DNA from 4 places in the Bacillus sp. BACIII genome. Region 1 is predicted to be linked to each of the others. Evidence: riboswitches for the same ligand, from Rfam matches in the RefSeq annotation. Region 1 holds a riboswitch; each other region holds the start of a gene.
What was found. Region 1 has a riboswitch for S-adenosylmethionine ahead of mtnW (2,3-diketo-5-methylthiopentyl-1-phosphate enolase). Riboswitches for the same ligand answer to the same signal wherever they lie in the genome.

Region 2: another riboswitch for S-adenosylmethionine. It lies ahead of ACXN9U_RS06800 (phosphoadenylyl-sulfate reductase); the one in region 1 lies ahead of mtnW (2,3-diketo-5-methylthiopentyl-1-phosphate enolase).
Region 3: another riboswitch for S-adenosylmethionine. It lies ahead of metN (methionine ABC transporter ATP-binding protein MetN); the one in region 1 lies ahead of mtnW (2,3-diketo-5-methylthiopentyl-1-phosphate enolase).
Region 4: another riboswitch for S-adenosylmethionine. It lies ahead of metK (methionine adenosyltransferase); the one in region 1 lies ahead of mtnW (2,3-diketo-5-methylthiopentyl-1-phosphate enolase).

What each region holds. Positions count from the first base shown of each region.
Region 1 is NZ_CM174437.1:1,675,394-1,680,208, forward strand. It holds gene spo0E (aspartyl-phosphate phosphatase Spo0E) at 1-184, opposite strand, end outside; gene ACXN9U_RS07810 (1,2-dihydroxy-3-keto-5-methylthiopentene dioxygenase) at 455-994, opposite strand; gene ACXN9U_RS07815 (methylthioribulose 1-phosphate dehydratase) at 1,010-1,639, opposite strand; gene mtnX (2-hydroxy-3-keto-5-methylthiopentenyl-1-phosphate phosphatase) at 1,597-2,301, opposite strand; gene mtnW (2,3-diketo-5-methylthiopentyl-1-phosphate enolase) at 2,298-3,512, opposite strand; SAM riboswitch class I at 3,594-3,693, opposite strand; gene ACXN9U_RS07830 (pyridoxal phosphate-dependent aminotransferase) at 3,730-4,815, opposite strand, start outside.
Region 2 is NZ_CM174437.1:1,430,202-1,435,016, forward strand. It holds gene sat (sulfate adenylyltransferase) at 1-26, opposite strand, end outside; gene cysP (sulfate permease) at 74-1,138, opposite strand; gene ACXN9U_RS06800 (phosphoadenylyl-sulfate reductase) at 1,151-1,852, opposite strand; SAM riboswitch class I at 1,979-2,083, opposite strand; gene pyrE (orotate phosphoribosyltransferase) at 2,184-2,816, opposite strand; gene pyrF (orotidine-5'-phosphate decarboxylase) at 2,813-3,532, opposite strand; gene ACXN9U_RS06815 (dihydroorotate dehydrogenase) at 3,501-4,436, opposite strand; gene ACXN9U_RS06820 (dihydroorotate dehydrogenase electron transfer subunit) at 4,436-4,815, opposite strand, start outside.
Region 3 is NZ_CM174437.1:3,078,707-3,083,521, reverse strand. It holds gene ACXN9U_RS15120 (acyl-CoA dehydrogenase FadE) at 1-635, shown strand, start outside; gene ACXN9U_RS15115 (arsenate reductase family protein) at 749-1,105, shown strand; gene gcvH (glycine cleavage system protein GcvH) at 1,165-1,548, shown strand; gene ACXN9U_RS15105 (YusG family protein) at 1,603-1,839, shown strand; gene ACXN9U_RS15100 (toprim domain-containing protein) at 1,907-2,269, shown strand; gene ACXN9U_RS15095 (thioredoxin family protein) at 2,278-2,598, shown strand; gene ACXN9U_RS15090 (SCP2 sterol-binding domain-containing protein) at 2,695-3,045, shown strand; SAM riboswitch class I at 3,157-3,263, shown strand; gene metN (methionine ABC transporter ATP-binding protein MetN) at 3,369-4,394, shown strand; gene ACXN9U_RS15080 (methionine ABC transporter permease) at 4,387-4,815, shown strand, end outside.
Region 4 is NZ_CM174437.1:109,866-114,680, forward strand. It holds gene pckA (phosphoenolpyruvate carboxykinase (ATP)) at 1-708, opposite strand, end outside; SAM riboswitch class I at 906-1,044, shown strand; gene metK (methionine adenosyltransferase) at 1,214-2,416, shown strand; gene asnB (asparagine synthase (glutamine-hydrolyzing)) at 2,560-4,458, shown strand; gene alaP (alanine permease AlaP) at 4,659-4,815, shown strand, end outside.

The DNA of each region.
Region 1 (4,815 bases):
CTTGGTGATGTGTGCGTTCACGGTTTATCAGCTGCTGATACGCGTTCATCAGACTGTCCAGTTCCTGGCTGTGTCTGATCGTGTCATATCCCGTAAATCCCTGCCTGTTAGCCGCATCTATCATCATTTTTCTCTTTTCATCAATAGATACTAGCAATTTTTCTTGTTCAGAATAACTGCCCATTCACTTCACCCCTCACCGCTAAAAGAATAGGAAACAAGTTTGATTGGGTTATTGAGCATTATTACAGATTATACTTTATTTGTAAACATTTTTTTACTAAATAACTTAATTTTTCATTTCATATTGGAATCTTTACTATGATTACGAGAATAATACCCATTCAGGTAATGATATAAACAAAATGCGCCCATTTAATGCATAAAAAAACAGAGATTTTATATTACAATAAAAAACCTCTCATGCGGCTGACCGCATGAGAGGTTCGGACATCTATCCGTTTTGCACACTTTCATTTTCATAAATCGGCACCCATCCTTCAGTCGTCACGAAGATTCGGATTGCGACGACCCGGCGGTCCTCCTGAAGCGTAAAGTAGTGGCGGATGTTCTCCGGAACCGAAATCAAATCCCCCGGATTTAAACGGACATCAAAAAAAGTGCCGTCTTTGCCCTGAATGACGAAGATGCCGTGCCCGCTGACGATAAATCGGACTTCATCATCCGTGTGGTGATGTTCTCTTTGAAAATTTTTCAACAGCTCATCAAGATTGGGTGTTGTATCTGATAAAGAAATGACATCCTGAGACCGATAGCCGCGCCGGGCTGAAATATCCTGAATCTCCTTGTCAAACACCGTGAGAATCCGGTTTTTTTCATCTTCGGTTAGATCGTATTTCTCCGAAAGCTCAGGCGGAAGTTTTTCAATGTTCCACTGCTCATAGATCACCTCTTGTTCGTCTAAAAAGCGCGCTACTTCTTCCTGATGTTCAATGATCGTATTCTTTTCGTCATGAATTCTGATTGTCGCCATTTTGCATTCCTCCTTTTATTTTACAAGCTGCGGCCGAAGTGACAGAAGCTTGATGTGACAGCTGAATAAAAATTCATAGGCTTCCAGCACCCTTTTCGCCTCAAACGCGGTCCGCCCCCATGCTGTAATGCCGTGATTGCGGATTAATACCGCGCCTGATCCGGCGTCTGCATGGCGCGCGAAGCTTTCGGCCAATGCCGGGATGTGCGCCGGATTGTCAATGATCGGAACGGTCACCGACGCGTTTTCCTCCCACAATCCGAGCGCCTTAATAATCTCCTGCCCCTGAAAGGTGATCTGTTTTTCATCCCCGTAGAGCTCTGAGATGACATTATTATTAACGGTATGGACATGCAGACAGCAGCCCGCGTCTGTCTTTTGGTATAAGTACGTATGGAGAAGCGTTTCTGCCGAGGGTTTTAAGGAATGGCCGGTCTCAGCGGGCTCCCCGTTCTCATCGACTAAGAGAAAATCTTCGTCTGTTTCTTTTCGTTTGTCTTTTCCGCTTGCCGTAACGAGAAACGTCAGCGGCCCGTCGGATACTTTGATGGAAAGATTCCCGCTTGTAGCCGGGAACCAGTCTCTTTCAGCCAGCTCACGCTTTACTTCGGCAAGTTCGCGCCAGCGTTCTTCTTTTGCAGCCATGCCTGCACCTCCCCGATATTTTCGATGCCTGTTTTCACTTCATGAAAATCTTGAAAAGGCTGATGCCGAAGACCAAGCTCTTTGCATTCAGTCAAAAGATAATCTCTCGCAAAACACATATCGGATAACTTTGCAGCCTCGACATCCGTCACCGAATCACCGATCATAATGAGAAATTTCTGCCGGTCGGATAGCTTCCGGATGACTGACGGTTTGCAGCAGCCGCACTGATTCGTGCAGGCTTCGTCACAGGCGTGCGGCCAATTGATATGAATATATTCATTGTCAAAGGATGCATGATTGCAAAAGATCCGCTCTTTTTCTACGATGCCTTCTAAAAGCGGATGCACAAAAAAGTCCATCCCTCCGCTTACGATGTAAAACGGGAGATCGTTTGACCGGACAAACGAAACAAAATCCAAAAAGCCGTCCCGTATTTTCGCATCCTCCAGAATAAAGTCCGTCAGCTCTTCTTTTAAGCTGCTCGGCAGCAGCCCGAACATCCGGCCGACTCCTTCCTGAATTGATATACTTTTAGACAGAACACCGTCTTTTAATTCAAGCCACTCAGGGGGTGCGAATTTTTTCATCATACTGACAATGTTGTCGTTCATGGTGACTGTTCCGTCGAAATCACAAATAATCAGCGGTGTGCGGGTCATACGGTTTCCGCCTTTCCCCATTTGTCTAATGCGAGCTGAAGATCTTTGCACGACGCGGCTTTTTCTTCAATCGGCTGTGCTTCAAGCACCGCATCAATGATGGCGCGGAACGCTCTTCCGCCGCCCTCGGCTCCTTTCGGATGGCCGTGGATGCCTCCGCCTGCATTGATGATGTGATCAATACCGAAATCACGCATCAGCAATGGCACCATGCCGGGATGAATGCCTGCTGACGGGACGGCAAACGTCGGGTGAAAGACGTCGTCTTTTACACATTCATGATGGATCGCAAGTGCGGACTCCTTCGGAAGAGCAACAGATCCGTATGGTGACGGAAATAAGCTGAAATCGGCGCCGCAATAGCGGTTCAGCTTGCCGAGCAAAAGGGCGTGCGATAAACCGTAAACTGGAGATGATGTAAACGCGCCGCTGACCGCCGGATGCGCCATAATCGGAAGCGGGATTTCCCCGTCTTCAGCAAGGCTTTGCATGACGTCTAAGCCGTAGGCGAACACATTCAGTAAGAGGGCGTCTGCCCCGAGTTCTGCCGCGCGTCTTGCTTTATCCCGCAATTCAGAAGTCCTCCCCGTCAGGTTTACGGCGTACAGCGTGTTATGCCCCGTCTCCTCCCGCGTTTCCTTCAGGACTTGTTTTCCTTCGATAATGCGGGTCTCAAACGGAGCCAGTTCATTTTCAAAGAAAATTTCGTCATCTTTAATAAGATCCACGCCGCCGAGCGCCTGTTGTCTGAGCTGCTCTTTAATGTCGGCAAGATCCCGTCCGATCACCCCTTTAAAGATGCTCATCAGAAGCGGTCTTTCAAATTCGCCCAACAGTTTGCGAATGCCGTATATACCGAATTTCGGCCCGGGAAGGGAGCGTTTAAACCCTTCGGAAAATTCAAGATCAGTCAATTTTATTTTTCCGTCCAGTGACAGCTTTCCGAATACCGTCGTCAGGACGGCCGGTATATCTTTTGAAAAGTTCGCCTCAGGATAGGCGATGGTGATAATGGATTGTGTTTCGTTTTCTTTGGCCCCTTCTTTATCCTCAACTTTCACGACCCGGCCTTTATGCTTTCTGAGCTGTTCCTGTTTCACCAGGGGCAGATCCGTCCAGGAGCCTACCGTCAGCCCCGCCGCAATCTGTTCCGCCCGCTTTTCACTGTCCTTTGTGTCTGTCAGAAGATATGTTGCCAATACTTCGCTCATGCGTGAACGCCTCTCTTTCTTTCGCAAAATATAAAAAAGCCTCTTCCTTATGAGCAGAAAGAGGCTTCGTGTTATGTCCGAATCTTATCTCTCAGCTCCTGCTGCAAGAATTAGCACCGTGCTTTATCAGTCGGTTGCCGGGCTTCATCGGGCTCGTCCCTCTGCCTGCTCTTGATAAGAATAATGATTTTATAAAGTATTTTGAATTATCGCATTGTTATCCTGATATGTCAATGCTTTTTCGGGTGAAAAGATTCAGCTTCCCGATCCGTTCCGCAGCTTCTTTAAGTCTTTCTTCACTTGTCAGAAGACCGACTCTTATATAGCCTTCTCCCCATTTTCCGAACCCGTTTCCGGCTGCGACCGCGACATCCGCTTTTTCCAAAAGCAGATCTGAAAACGACTGCGACGTATAACCGTCCGGCACCGGAAGCCATGCAAAAAAGGAACCCGCCGGAGCCGTCACATCCCAGCCGATATCACGGCAGGCTGCAATCCAGGCATTGCGTCTCGACTCATATCTGTCATTTTGCGCTGCGACGCACGTCTGATCCGCCAAAAGAGCGGCGGCTGCCGCCTGCTGCGCCGCGGGAAACAGGCTGACAAACATATGATCTTGATAAAGGTTGATCGCTTCGATGACAGACGCGTTTCCGACGGCAAATCCGACCCGCCAGCCCGCCATGTTATACGTTTTGGACAAAGTATAGATTTCAATCCCCGTTTCTTTTGCGCCTTCTGTCTGCAAAAAGCTCAGCGGTTTATGCCCGTCAAAACCCACGGCCCCGTATGCGAAATCATGAACGACACAAATGCCGTTTTGTTCCGCAAAGCTGACTGTCTCCTCGAAAAACGCTTCTGTCGCCACAGCGCCGGTCGGATTATTCGGATAATTGAGATACAGCAGCTTCGCCTCGTTCTGCACCTTTTCAGGAATTGCGCTGTAATCGGGGAGAAACCCTCTATCTTCCGTCAGCGGCATCATTTCCATTTTCGCTTTCGCCAGGGCGACCCCCGACCAGTAGTCAGGATATCCGGGATCAGGCACAAGAATGGTATCTCCCGGGTTCAAAAGACATTGCGGAAGCTCAACAAGCCCCGCCTTGCCTCCGAACAGCACGGCTACTTCCGTTTCCGGATCAAGCGTCACCCCATACTCCCTTTCATAAAATTCAGCCGCGGCTTTTTTGAAGCTGTAAGCGCCCCGGAATGATGAGTATTTATGATTTTCCGGCCTTTCGACGGCGCGCTTCATTTCTTCAACGATATGCTGAGGCGTCGGCTGATCGGGGTTTCCCTGTCC
Region 2 (4,815 bases), 250 kb from region 1:
GTTCCTCCGTGCGGTGCTAGACTCATAGTACATTTTCCTCCCAGTTAACAGATAAATAAACTCAGATTAATAGTTAAATGCCCCCGCCTTGTTCATGGACAGAGCGTTTCTCTTTTCGGATGGCTTTCATCAGACTGGCGGCTCCGCCAGCTGCCAAAAGCACGCTGGCCATCATAAAGATGGAATAGTAATCTCCTTTTAACAGCAGAGAGACAAGCAGATACGAAATCGACAGTGACAAAAACGGCGAAACGACCCATACTTTGAGCATCGTTTTCACGACTTCTTTATGAAAAACGTTCGGCCCGTTTTTGGCCATTCCGATACCGATGATTGATGATGATGTCACCTGCGCCAAAGGAACCGGCAGACCGAACACGGAACTGATAATGACAAGTCCGGCTCCGGTTCCGGAAAGCAGTATGCCTTCGCCGGCGGAAAATCTCGTAATCTTTTTCCCGTTGGTTTCAAGCACTCTGCGTCCTAAAAGCAGAGCGCCGAGAGCGACAAAGATACCTCCGTACAGCGTCCCTTTGGACACGCTGAGCACGCCGGCGGCAACTAAAGGCCCTACCGCATTTGCGACGTTGTTCATTCCGGCTGAAAAAGCTTCCCAAAACCCCGCAATAAGCAGGACAACCCCCAAAACCTTCTGTTTCCGGCTCGAAATGACTCGAATATTCAGAGAACTGGATACCTTCGATACGAGAAACGTGAAACAGAACGCAACAAACGGTACGAGCACCCAAAAAATCACGATGACCAAAAGATGCTGCAGAAACAATACTTTGTACGCGACGCCGACCCCGACAATCGCCCCAACGGTGACCTCGCTTGTCGACAGCGGAATGCCGAGCACATTCGCCGTGAATAACGATAACGCCGCCGCTCCGATAATAATGCACACAATGGTGAGCGTAATGGTCTGTTCGGGAATGATTCCGCCGCTGATCGTCTTAACGACTTCTCCGCCGCCGATAACCGCCCCTGACAGGACGCCGGCCGCGCAGATAATCAGCGCATACGTTTTCTTTTTAACGGCGCCGGAACCGTAAGCGACCCCCATTGAAGCCGCGGCTCCGCTGGCTCCGATATTCATGGCGAAAAACAGGCAGAATAAAATAGCGGCTAATTCCATTGTGCAGCTCCTTTATTCATGCAGTCCGCATTCTGTTTTTGCCATTCCGTTCCATCTGCCGCTCCGCAGGTCTTCTGCGGTAAACGCAGGTGAAGTGCACGGTTCACAGCCGATGCTCGGATAGCCCTGATCATGAAGAATGTTATAATCCAGCTCATGCTTGGATGTATATCTCCAGATGTCTTTCCACGTCCAGTGGATCAGCGGGCATACTTTAATGGATTGAAACTTATCGTCTTTATTCAGGAAATTCGTATTCGCCCGGCTCGGCCCTTGATCGCGTCGGAGGCCGGACAGCCATGCCGGACGCCCGGCGAGCGCTTCTCTTAACGGCAGAATTTTTCTGATGAAGCAGCACTGGTTCGGTTCTCTTTCCCACAGTTTATCTCCGTGAGCCTCGGCCTGTTCCTCAAGAGTAAGGCTGGGCTTTTTCAGGATGATGTTCAGTCCCGGGTAACGTTCTTTCACTTTTTCGATCGTTTCATATGTTTCTTTAAAGTGAAGTCCTGTATCGAGAAACACGATTTCCGCGTCTTTTTTCACTTTAGAAATTAAATCGATCAGGACGATTCCCTCAATCCCGAAGCTGCACGCGTAAACAAGCTGGTCTCCGTAGTGGCCGTATGCCCATTTTAAAACGGACAGCGCGCCTTTATAGGAATCGTCTTCCGGAAATGTAATCGCCGGTTCCTCCCATGTGTCATACGTTAGCATTTTTTCTTTCCTCCTCCCGGAGACAATCAAACAGCTGTTGTTTTCTGCCGGTTGTCTTATCCCTCAATCTTTTTTCATATAAAAAACTTTCAATCCAGCGGAATGAAAGACAGTGACCCGTTATAGCCCTTATCTTCAAAATGCTGTGCATTTTTCTGGATGCGGCACCTTGCATGACACGCAGGTTGCCGGGCGTCATCGGTCCAGTCCCTCAGCCGCTCTTGATAAGCTTTTTAGATTTGTACTAAATTTTAGCACAATTCTAACAGAAGTCAACCCGAGTTTTTTGATAGGAATAATAAAACAGGCCCTGAGGCCTGTTTTATTGTCATTATTTTTTAAACCAATCTTTTGACTCGGGATTTTGTTTCCATGATTTCAGTTTCTCAATGTCATCTGAATGTATCGTTCCGTTTTCAAGCGCTACTTCAATCAGCGTGTCATAATCTGTTAACGAGTAGTACGGCAGACCCGCTTTTTTAAAGGCTTCTCTTGCTTTCGGCAGTCCGTATGTAAAAATTGAAAGGACGCCGAGAACTTCCGCGCCCTCTCTTTGAAGGGCCGCCGCAGCTTCAAGCACGCTGCCCCCGGTAGAAATCAAGTCTTCAATCACGACTGTTTTTTGTCCTTTTTTAACGGCGCCTTCTATTTGATTTCCTTTGCCGTGCGCTTTCGGTTTGCTTCTGACGTAGCACATCGGAGCGCCTGTACGGTCTGCGAGAAGCGCAGCATGCGGAATGCCTGCCGTGGCAGTGCCCGCGATCATCTCCGCCTCGGGGAAATGCTCTTTCAGCAGTCTGCCGAGCCCGTCCGCCACATTATTTCTCACTTTTGGATACGACAATGTCAGACGGTTGTCACAATAAATCGGCGATAAAATGCCGCTCGCCCACGTAAACGGCTCATTCGGGCGTAAAAAGACAGCTTCAATGTGTAATAGATGTTTTGCGATAGCCTGTTTCATCGGCGAACGCCCTCCCATTCCAGTTTAATGGCTTCATATGCTTTAACGGGGTTTTCCGCTTTTGTAATTGAACGGCCTACGACAATGGCAGACGAACCGTTTTCTTTCGCAAATGACGGAGTCGCCGTCCGGACTTGATCATCAGCTGCGTCATTGGCCGTGCGGATGCCCGGAGTGACTGTCAGAAATGACGGCCGGACCGCTTCATAAATGGCTTTTGTTTCATGAACTGAACATACCACTCCGTCCAGCCCGCACTCTTCAGCCATTTTGCCGTAATGTACAACCGTTTCTAACAGCGGCTTTTGCAGCAGAAGCTCTTCCTTCGCCATCTGCTCTGAAGTGCTCGTCAGCTGGGTGACTGCGATTAATGACGGGCGTTTTTTGCCTGCCGGCGTGCCTTCTTCAAGCCCCTCAAGAGCTGCGCGCATCATGCGTCCGCCCCCTGCGGCATGCACATTGACGAGATCAACGCCGAGGCCCGCAAGCCGCTTCATCGCTTTATTGACTGTAGTCGGAATATCATGAAGCTTCAAATCTAAAAATATATCACAGTTCCGTTCTTTTAATTGGTGAATTATGGCGGGTCCTTCCTGATAAAAAAGTTCCATCCCCGTTTTGACAAACAGCCTTTCCTTTTTAAACAAATCTAGAAACGCTAAAGTTTCTTCTCCTGATGCAAAATCAAGCGCGATGATGGGCAGGTTGTTCTGCATGTTTCCAGCTCCTTCCGATGCATTCACTTACAGATTGATAACCGTATTGGCGCAGCACACGAGGGAGCTGTTCAATGATTTCCGGGCAGACGAACGGATTGACGAAGTTGGCCGTCCCGACGGCAACTGCACTTGCTCCGGCGAGAAGAAATTCTAATGCATCTTCTGCGGTCTGGACGCCGCCCATCCCGATAATCGGAATGTCAACGGCCTGGCTGACTTCGTATACCATCCGGATGGCGACCGGTTTGATCGCCGGGCCTGACAGTCCGCCCGTTTTATTTGCTAAAATCGGCCGTCCCGTCTTAAGATCGAGCCTCATCCCGACGAGTGTATTAATCATCGTCAGCCCGTCAGCACCGGCCGCTTCAATCGCTTTCGCAATTTCGGTTATGTTTGCGACATTAGGAGAAAGCTTCACATACACAGGCACTGAGGAAACTTCTTTCACCGCTTTTGTCAGATCGGCCGCCATGGCGGGATCAGTTCCAAAAGCAATCCCGCCCGTTTTGACATTCGGACACGAGATGTTCAGCTCAAGCGCATGCACATTCGGCGCTTGGCTGATGCGTTCGGCTACTTCTTTATAGTCTTCCACCTGAGAACCCGCGACGTTTGCGATAATCGGCGTGTCAAACTGTTCGAGCCAAGGCAGCTCATGATTGAGCACATGCTCCAGACCGGGATTTTGCAGTCCGATGGCATTCAGCATTCCCGCGCTTGTCTCCGCCACTCTCGGTGTCGGATTTCCGAAGCGGGCTTCGTTCGTGGTGGCTTTAATCATGATGCCTCCGAGGCATGATAAATCGTAAAATCCGGCATATTCCTTCCCGAAACCGAAACATCCGGAAGCGGGGATGATCGGGTTTTTCAATTGGAGACCCGGCAGATTCACCTCTAACATTACAGCGCCACCTCCTCAGCTTTAAATACCGGCCCGTCAAGGCAGACTTTTACATACGACGTATCGCTTTCGCCCGTACGGCACACGCAGGCGAAGCAGGCCCCTATTCCGCAGCCCATCCGCTCTTCCATCGAAAGGTAAACTTCTTTATGGCCGTACTGCTGCTTCAGCGCTTTCAGCATCGGTGTCGGCCCGCAGCTGAGCAGGACATCGAATTCGAGCTGCTTTTCGCGGATGACATCGGTGACAAATCCTTTTTCTCCATATGTTCCGTCAGCCGTCGCCACGTAGGTATCTCCGTACGCGAGACATTCCTGTTCGTAAAAAACATCCTTTGCTGATTGAAACCCAAGCACGTGAATAACGTTTACGCCTTTTT
Region 3 (4,815 bases), 1.4 Mb from region 1:
GGTTTATGCAGGAATATGAAGTAGAGCGCGCCTACCGTGACTCCCGAATCAACAGAATTTTTGAAGGCACAAATGAAATCAACCGCCTGATCGTAACGAGCACGTTCCTGAAAAAAGCCGTAAAAGGGCAGCTTCCGCTCTTTGAAAAAGCGAAGGCGCTCCAGGAAGAGCTCATGATGCTGATGCCTGAAGAGCCGGGCTCAGAGCCTCTTGAGCAGGAAAAATACATTGTCAGACAGGCGAAAAAAATCGCCCTCTTGACAGCGGGACTCGCGGCGCAGAAATACGGAAAAGAGATCGAAGGCGAGCAGGAAATCATGGTGAACATCGCTGATATCGTCAGCGCGGTGTACGCTTTGGAATCTGCCGTCCTCAGAACGGAAAAAGCGATTGCGGCGGACGGTGCCGAAAAAGCCGCGCAAAAGCTGTTATATACGGAAATCTTTGCCCAGGAAGCCCTTCAGAATATTGAAGCGCATGCCAAAGAATCACTGATCGCCATGGAGGAAGGAGATTCCCTCCGCATGATGCTTTCCGTGCTGCGCAAACTGACGCGCCTGACACCGAAAAATCTGATTCGGAAAAAACGTGAAGCGGCTGCAGCTGTCTTCCGTGAAGAAAAATATATCGTCTGATCACATGCTGTAAGCGCTCCTTCATCCGGAGCGCTTTTTCATGAAGCAACGTTATAGGTTTTTACAAGTGATTGTGTTAAAATAACGACGATCATTTACAAGGGGTGAAGAAGATGTCGTTAAATTTTTACTGGTACCCTAAATGCGGAACGTGCCGTAATGCGAAAAAATGGCTGGAAGACCGCGGTAAGGAAATAAACGAAATACATATTGTGGAGGAAACTCCGTCGAAAGAAGAAATTAAAGACCTCTATGAAAAGAGCGGACTTGAACTGAGAAAGTTTTTCAACACGAGCGGCATGAAATACCGCGAGCTGAACCTAAAGGAAAAACTGTATCACATGTCAGAGGATGAACAGCTTGACCTTCTGGCATCTGACGGTATGCTCCTGAAACGCCCGATTACGACAGACGGCGAAAAAGTCACTGTCGGCTTCAAAGAAGACCAATTCGAAAAATATTGGATGTAATGCCGCGTTCTAAGAATTATGGTATCTTCTTATTATAAGAAAAAATTGGAGGGATTTAGATGAGCACACCGAAAGATATGCGTTATTCCAAAGAGCACGAATGGGTCAAAGTTGAGGACGGAAAAGCTCGTATCGGGATTACACATTTCGCACAAGCCGAACTTGGCGATATCGTATTTGTCGAGCTTCCGGAAGTCGGCGCTGAAATTAAAGCGGACGAGCCATTCGGCAGCGTAGAATCCGTCAAAACCGTATCCGAATTGTACGCACCGATTAACGGAACGGTGACGGAAGTGAACGAAGACCTTGATGACAGCCCTGAATTCGTAAACGAATCTCCGTATGAAAAAGCGTGGATGATCGTCGTGGAACCGGCTGATGCTGAAGAAATCGAAAACCTCATGACTTCCGAGCAATATGACGAAATGACACAGGAAGACTGATCGGATAGCAAAAGGGCCATTTGGACATTCTATCTGTAACGGGAGGTGTCTAATATGGCGTTTGATAAACAAAAGGTCGATGTGACGGAAAACGTCACGGGCCGCTTTCAAAACGGCCGGTTTTCCTTGTTTCATGAAAATGAAGCCATCGGCGAGATGACAGGCATGAACCAGTACGAGCTCAAACAGGGCTTTTCATTTGAGAATCAAAAATTTTATAAAACAGCCGATGTCATAAACGGCAGTGATCCGAAATATGTGGATTGCGATTATGAGAACGGCTGGTGTTAACAGTTGGCGGTGAATTTCACTGCCTTCTTTTTTAATCTGACGCTAAAACAATCGGCAGGTGATGCTTATGAACAACGAAGATGAAAAGGTGATCATCGTAGAAGGGAAATCGGATAAAATCAAAGTCAGAGAAGTGCTCATCGAACCCGCGGAAATCGTCTGTACAAACGGGACGATCGGCCAAACCGAACTGGAAGATTTGGCGGACCGCCTGTTTGACAGAGACGTCTTTATATTAACGGACGCAGATGAATCCGGAGAAAAATTAAGAAAACAGCTGAAACGGGAGCTTCCCGAAGCGAGCCATATCTATATAGACAGAACATACAGGCAAGTCGAGTCGTGCCCGGGCCATCATCTCGCATCTGTGCTGATCAGAGCCGGCTTTGATGCTGACACTGTATTTTTGAAAAAGAACGACCTGAGGTGATAATCAAAATGAAAGAACTCCAAGAAAATGAACTCGAATTGATTCAGGATGACGTCTATCTTCTGTATTTGTACACCCCGTTTTGCGGCACATGCCAGCTGGCGTCCAAGATGCTTTCTGTCGTCGAAGAAATGCTGCCCGGCACCGCCTTCTATAAAAACAACGTGAATTATTCCCCCGCATTCGCCAAAGCCTATCAGATTGAAAGCGTTCCGTGCTTTTTGCTGTTTAAAGGCGGAGAACTTGTTGAGAAAGGATACGCCTTCCGCTCCGTTTCCTATTTATATGAGCTGATTAAACAAAAAACATCGCAAACGTTCCCGATGTGACAATTTTTACTGGAAAATGTCGTGCGGTTTATAAAGGGTTCTGTCCGTTAAAAAGAGAAAGTGTATGTATGGCCATTAAAACGGGAGGTTATACGAGTGGAGAAAATAGAAGTTTTGGAGAATGACGGACAGCATCTGTTTTTGAAACCGCTATTAAACGCCTCAACGCTGCTGATTACATTCCAGGGAGAAAAAGAAGCCTTAACGGTCTCAATTAACGGACAGGGAGAAATGAGAAAAACGTCAGTTTCAAAGGAAAAATCTAATTTGACCTTTTACGGAAACCAGGCGGAAATCATCCATCTCCTGCACGGTGATGTCTCTTTGCAGAAGCTCATCCAAAGCGGAAAACTCAAAGTGAAAGGATCATTCCGGGCCCTGCTGAAGCTGGAGGCCATCCTCTGGCTGACAAACGGATTTTTTCAGACGATCAGCAAACGGCCGTAAACAGCCAATCTACTATGTGACAATAGCTTCCATTATTTATTTTATTGACTTTTTATCATTCGCCGTGCTATTCTACAGTAAGAATTTCCGGACGAAAATACGATATGTTTTCTCTTATCAAGAGAGGTGGAGGGAAGTGCCCTATGAAGCCCGGCAACCATCAACATTGTTGAAATGGTGCCAATTCACTCGAAGCGGTCTGCTTTGAAAGATGAGAGAAAGGCCTTTTTCAATAAGCCTTTCTGCTCATTTTTGCAGAAAGGCTTTTCTTTTGCGTAGAAAACCGGAAGATTTCTTAGAATAGTGTAAGGCAGGTGATTGCTTTGATCCATCTTCAAAATGTTTCAAAAATGTACAAAGCGAAGCATGGGGATGTCAATGCTGTCCAAGATGTCACTCTTGATATCAAAAAGGGCGAAATATTTGGAATTATAGGATATAGCGGAGCTGGTAAAAGTTCCTTAATCCGTCTTTTGAACGGCCTTGAAAAGCCGACGTCAGGCATCGTGGAAGTCGCGGGGACGGAATTAAATAAAGTAAGCAGCCGCGGGCTGAGAAAAGCGCGCCAGGAAATCAGCATGATTTTCCAGCATTTTAACCTATTGTGGTCGCGTACCGTCCGGGAGAATATTATGTTTCCGCTGGAAATCGCCGGCGTGAAAAAAAGCGAACGGGTCCGCCGCGCCGATGAACTGATTAAACTGGTCGGATTAGAGGGGAAAGAAAAGTCTTATCCGTCACAGCTGAGCGGCGGTCAAAAGCAGCGTGTCGGCATCGCCCGGGCGCTCGCCAATAATCCGAAAGTCCTTCTGTGCGATGAAGCGACATCAGCGCTCGACCCGCAGACGACCGATTCAATTTTGGATCTTTTATCCGATATAAATGACAGACTCGGTCTGACGATCGTGCTCATTACCCATGAAATGCACGTCATCCGAAAAATCTGCAACAGAGTCGCCGTCATGGAAAACGGGAAAGTCGTTGAAGAAGGCGAAGTGCTCCAAGTCTTCAGAAACCCGCGCGAACCGATGACCAAGCGTTTCGTTCAGCAGGTGACAGAACCGGAGGAGACGAAAGAAACCATCCAGCATTTTCTGCAGGAAACCGCGACAGGAAAAACGATTCAGCTTTCATTTGTCGGGCAGGCCGCCGAGCAGCCCCTCATTACGGAGATGATCCGAAACTTTGATGTGGACGTCAATATTCTGCAGGGGAAAATCTCACAGACGAAGGACGGAGCCTACGGTTCTTTATTCATCCATATTGACGGTCAGGAAAAAGAAGTAGAAAACGTGATCAGGTTCATCAAAGACAAACAGGTAGAAGCAGAGGTGATCACAAATGTTTGAAAAATGGTTCCCGAACGTTGATTTAACCGAGCTGTGGACGGCCACATACGAGACCCTTTATATGACGGTCATCGCATTAGTTTTTTCATTTATCATCGGAGCGATTCTCGGTCTTCTGCTCTTTTTAACGGGCAAGGGAAGCTTATGGGAAAATAAAATCATTAACACCGTGATTGCGGCGGTCGTTAATATTTTCAGGTCTATTCCGTTTCTTATTTTAATTATTCTGCTTCTCGGCTTTACTAAGATTTTGGTCGGATCGATTTTAGGGCCGAACGCCGCATTGCCCGCGCTGATTATCGGCTCCGCGCCGTTTTACGCCCGGCTTGTTGAAATCGCGCTGCGGGAAGTCGATAAAGGAGTCATCGAAGCTGCCAGATCAATGGGAGCAAAGACATCGACGATTATCTTCAAAGTGCTG
Region 4 (4,815 bases), 1.6 Mb from region 1:
GCCGGAAAGACCGAAGAACAAGGCGACATCACCTTTTTCACCGACGTTGGCTGAGCAGTGCATCGGCAGAATATCTTGCTGGGGAAGAAGGAAGTTCATAATGGAGAAAATTGATTTTTTCATTTCTCCGGCGTATTCGGTGCCGCCGATTAAAATGACGCGCTTTTCGAAAGAGACAATGATAAATGTTTCCGAATGCGTGCCGTCCGTCTCCGGATCCGCTTTAAAATGCGGAGCTGAGAGAATGGTAAACGGCTGTGCTTCCGGATCCCTTTCAGCCGTCTCCGGTCTGATAAACAGCTGGCGCGCGAACAGGTTGTGCCATGCAAATTCATTTACGACTGTAATCGGCAGTCTGTATTTTTCATCTGCGCCTGCGAATCCTTCAAAAACAAACAGTTCATCTCTCTGTTTTAAGTAGCTGACGACTTTGGCGTACAGCTTTTCAAACGCCGCTTCAGAAATGGGCTGGTTCACCGCGCCCCAATCAATTTGATTTTCAGTGCTTTTTTCACGAACGATAAATTTATCTTTAGGTGATCGCCCCGTATATGCACCGGTAGTGGCGCGTACGGCGCCCGTAGATGTCAGCGTCCCTTCATTTCGGGTGATCACTTTTTCGGTAAGTTTTGGCGCCGATAAATTATGATGCACATTTGGACTTGCGAGTAATGCTTGAAGATCTGCGGTTAAATCAACTAATTTCATAAAACCCTTCCTTTGCCGGTTTATTTTTATTTCGCTGAATGTGGAATTAGTATAACACATATATAAAAATAGTCTATACTGTTTATTATTTTTTGTTTGTGTTTTTCCATTGCTTCCTGAAATAAAGGCGCGTAATCGCTTTAATTCATATTGACACTTTCCGCCCTTTTACGATAAGATATTTCATTGAGCGGATACTCTTATCCCGAGCTGGCGGAGGGACAGGCCCGATGAAGCCCAGCAACCGGTTTCTCTGTAAAAAAGCAGGTGAATACACTGTGGGAAACCAAGGTGCTAACCTGATGCAAGGTTTAATATTTCCTTGAGCGATAAGAGTGAAAGGCACACAGACCAAACCCTTTCCTCGAGTGGAAAAGGTTTTTTTATTTCATAAAATATGCCAATTAACATTCTCTGATATAGTATGACATTGTATTAAGAGGGAGCGAGTTCCGTATCATATGAGAAGGTCTTTCAAAAGATCTTTTTTCAGGAGGAAAAGTGAATGAGTAAAAACCGTCGACTATTTACATCTGAATCTGTTACCGAGGGTCATCCGGATAAAATCTGTGACCAAATTTCTGACAGCATCTTAGATGAGATTTTAAAAAAAGACCCGAACGCGCGCGTAGCCTGTGAAACATCTGTAACGACAGGCCTTGTGCTGGTAAGCGGAGAGATTACAACATCAACATACGTTGACATTCCGAAAACAGTCCGTGAAACGATTAAAGAAATCGGCTACACACGGGCAAAATACGGATTTGATGCGGAGACTTGCGCTGTTTTAACATCAATTGATGAACAGTCTGCGGATATCGCAATGGGTGTCGATCAGGCTCTTGAAGCGCGTGAAGGCACAATGAGCGATGCTGAAATCGAAGCTATCGGAGCAGGTGACCAAGGTCTGATGTTCGGTTATGCGTGTAACGAAACGAAAGAGCTTATGCCGCTTCCGATCTCTTTGGCGCATAAATTGGCCCGCCGTTTGAGCGAAGTCCGCAAAGAAGACATTCTTCCGTACCTTCGCCCTGACGGAAAAACGCAAGTTACCGTTGAATATGATGAAAACAATAAGCCGGTCCGCATCGATGCGATCGTCATCTCAACTCAGCACCATCCGGAAATTACGCTTGAGCAGATTCAGCGCAATCTGAAAGAGCATGTCATTAATCCTGTCGTGCCTGAGGAACTGATTGATGACGAAACAAAATACTTCATCAACCCTACGGGACGTTTCGTAATCGGCGGTCCTCAAGGTGATGCGGGACTTACCGGCCGTAAAATCATTGTTGATACATACGGCGGATATGCACGCCACGGCGGCGGTGCATTCTCCGGTAAGGATGCGACGAAAGTAGACCGTTCAGCGGCTTACGCTGCGAGATACGTAGCGAAAAACATCGTGGCTGCAGGACTTGCTGATTCTTGTGAAGTGCAGCTTGCATACGCAATCGGCGTGGCACAGCCTGTATCTATTTCCATCAATACATTTGATACAGGAAAAGCTTCTGAAGAGAAACTGATCGAAGTCGTACGGAATAACTTCGACCTGAGACCTGCCGGCATTATTAAAATGCTTGATTTGCGCCGTCCGATCTATAAGCAGACTGCCGCTTACGGCCACTTCGGACGTCACGATGTGGATCTTCCTTGGGAGCGTACTGACAAGGCGGATGCGCTTCGCAAAGAAGCACTAGGAGAATAATTTTATAGCCGCTTATTTAAGCGGCTTTCCCTTTTTGCAGATGCTGCCATGCTTATTTTTTACATAGCGTGAAACCAATGGCGTAACAAAGCGTCTATAAAAAGGGGGTCCAATTAGAAAATTACACTTATGGAGGCTATACTATGTGTGGATTTGTCGGTGTTTTTAATAAGCATCCATTAACTCAAACCGCAGATCAAGAAGAGCTAATCAAACAAATGAACCAAATGATCGTTCACCGCGGTCCTGACAGCGATGGGTATTATCATGATGAGCACGTCGGATTCGGCTTCAGACGGCTCAGTATTATTGACGTAGAAAACGGCGGACAGCCTTTATCATATGAAGATGAGAAATATTGGATCATTTTTAACGGCGAAATCTATAACTACATTGAATTGAGAGAAGAGCTTGAAGCGAAAGGCTACACTTTCAATACAGATTCCGATACCGAGGTGCTCCTTGCGACATACCGTCATTATAAAGAAGAAGCCGCTTCAAAGCTTCGCGGAATGTTTGCGTTTTTAATCTGGAACAAAACTGACCGTGTCATGTACGGCGCGAGAGACCCGTTCGGCATTAAACCGCTGTATTACACAACCATCGGGGACAAAGTGTATTTTGCATCTGAAAGAAAAAGTTTAATGGCCGCTCAAAACGGTATTGATCTCGATAAAGCTTCTTTACAGCAATATATGTCTTTCCAATTCGTCCCTGAACCGAGCACGCTTGACGCTGAAGTGAAAAAAGTCGAGCCGGGCAGCCAGTTTACGATCCGCCCGGAAGGCGAAATCGCGTTTAAAACATATTTCAAAGCGAACTTTAAGCCCGTTCAGTCCGATGAAGATAAATTGGTGAAAGAAGTCAGAGACGCAATCTTTGACTCTGTCAAAGTCCACATGAGAAGTGACGTTCCTGTCGGCTCGTTTCTATCCGGCGGCATCGACTCTTCTTTTATCGTCTCAGTTGCGAAAGAATTTCACCCGAACCTTAAAACATTTTCTGTCGGCTTTGAACAGCAGGGCTTCAGTGAGGTTGACGTAGCGAAGGAAACAGCTGCCGCGCTCGGGATTGAAAATATCAGCAAAGTCATTTCTCCTGAGGAGTATATGAACGAGCTTCCGAAAATCGTCTGGCACTTCGATGACCCGCTTGCAGATCCGGCGGCGATTCCTTTGTACTTTGTCGCGAAAGAAGCGAAAAAGCATGTAACGGTTGCGTTATCCGGGGAAGGCGCGGACGAGCTGTTCGGCGGGTACAATATTTACCGCGAACCGCTGTCGCTTAAACCGTTTGAACGCATTCCGTCCGGTCTGAAAAAAATGCTTCTTCATGTGGCGTCCGTCATGCCGGAAGGAATGAGAGGAAAAAGCCTCTTAGTCCGCGGCTGCACACCGCTTGAGGACCGTTATATCGGGAATGCGAAGATTTTTGAAGAGCCTGTGAAAAAACAGCTGCTCAAACATTACAACCCAGAGCTTTCATACCGTGATGTTACGAAGCCGTACTTTACAGAAAGCCGTTCATACAGCGACATTAATAAAATGCAGTATGTCGACATTCACACGTGGATGCGCGGCGACATCCTGTTAAAGGCTGACAAAATGACGATGGCCAATTCATTGGAGCTGCGCGTGCCGTTCCTTGATAAAGTCGTGTTTGACGTGGCTTCTAAAATTCCGGATGAACTGAAAACGAAAAACGGTACGACGAAATACCTTCTGCGTAAAGCCGCTGAAGGAGTTGTGCCTGATCATGTGCTGAACCGCAAAAAACTCGGTTTCCCTGTGCCGATCCGCCACTGGCTGAAAAATGAAATGAACGAATGGGTGCGCAACATCATTCGTGAAAGTGAAACAGACGCTTATATTGAAAAGGATTATGTCCTTCAGCTTTTGGAAGATCATTGCGCCGACAGAGCGGACAACAGCCGCAAAATCTGGACCGTGCTGATCTTCATGATCTGGCACAGCATCAATGTTGAAAAAAGACTGGTGCCGGAAGAGCTGAATCACCAGCCGAAAGAAGTCATTTTCGTTTAATCCAAAAGGCTTTCGATGTTATCGAAAGCCTTTTTTCTATTGTTTTATGTAAACCGTCTATTCCGCTATGTTTTCAGTAAAGTATTACGCAATATTCAGAAAAAGGTTATAATAGGACTAATCGGGCAGATGCTGGAAAGTGCTTTCTGGCTATTTCGTCTCGGTTTGTTACTTTTCTGTCAAAATCAGGGGGGAGAGTTATGCAAAACAAAGGAAAAACGCTTCACCGCGGTTTGGAAGAGAGGCATATCTCGCTTATGTCTTTGGGCGCCGCGATAGGGGTCGGACTGTTTCTCGGGTCAGCTTCTGCCATAAAGCTTGCAGGACCGGGGATTTTAGCCGCTTACGCCTGCAGCG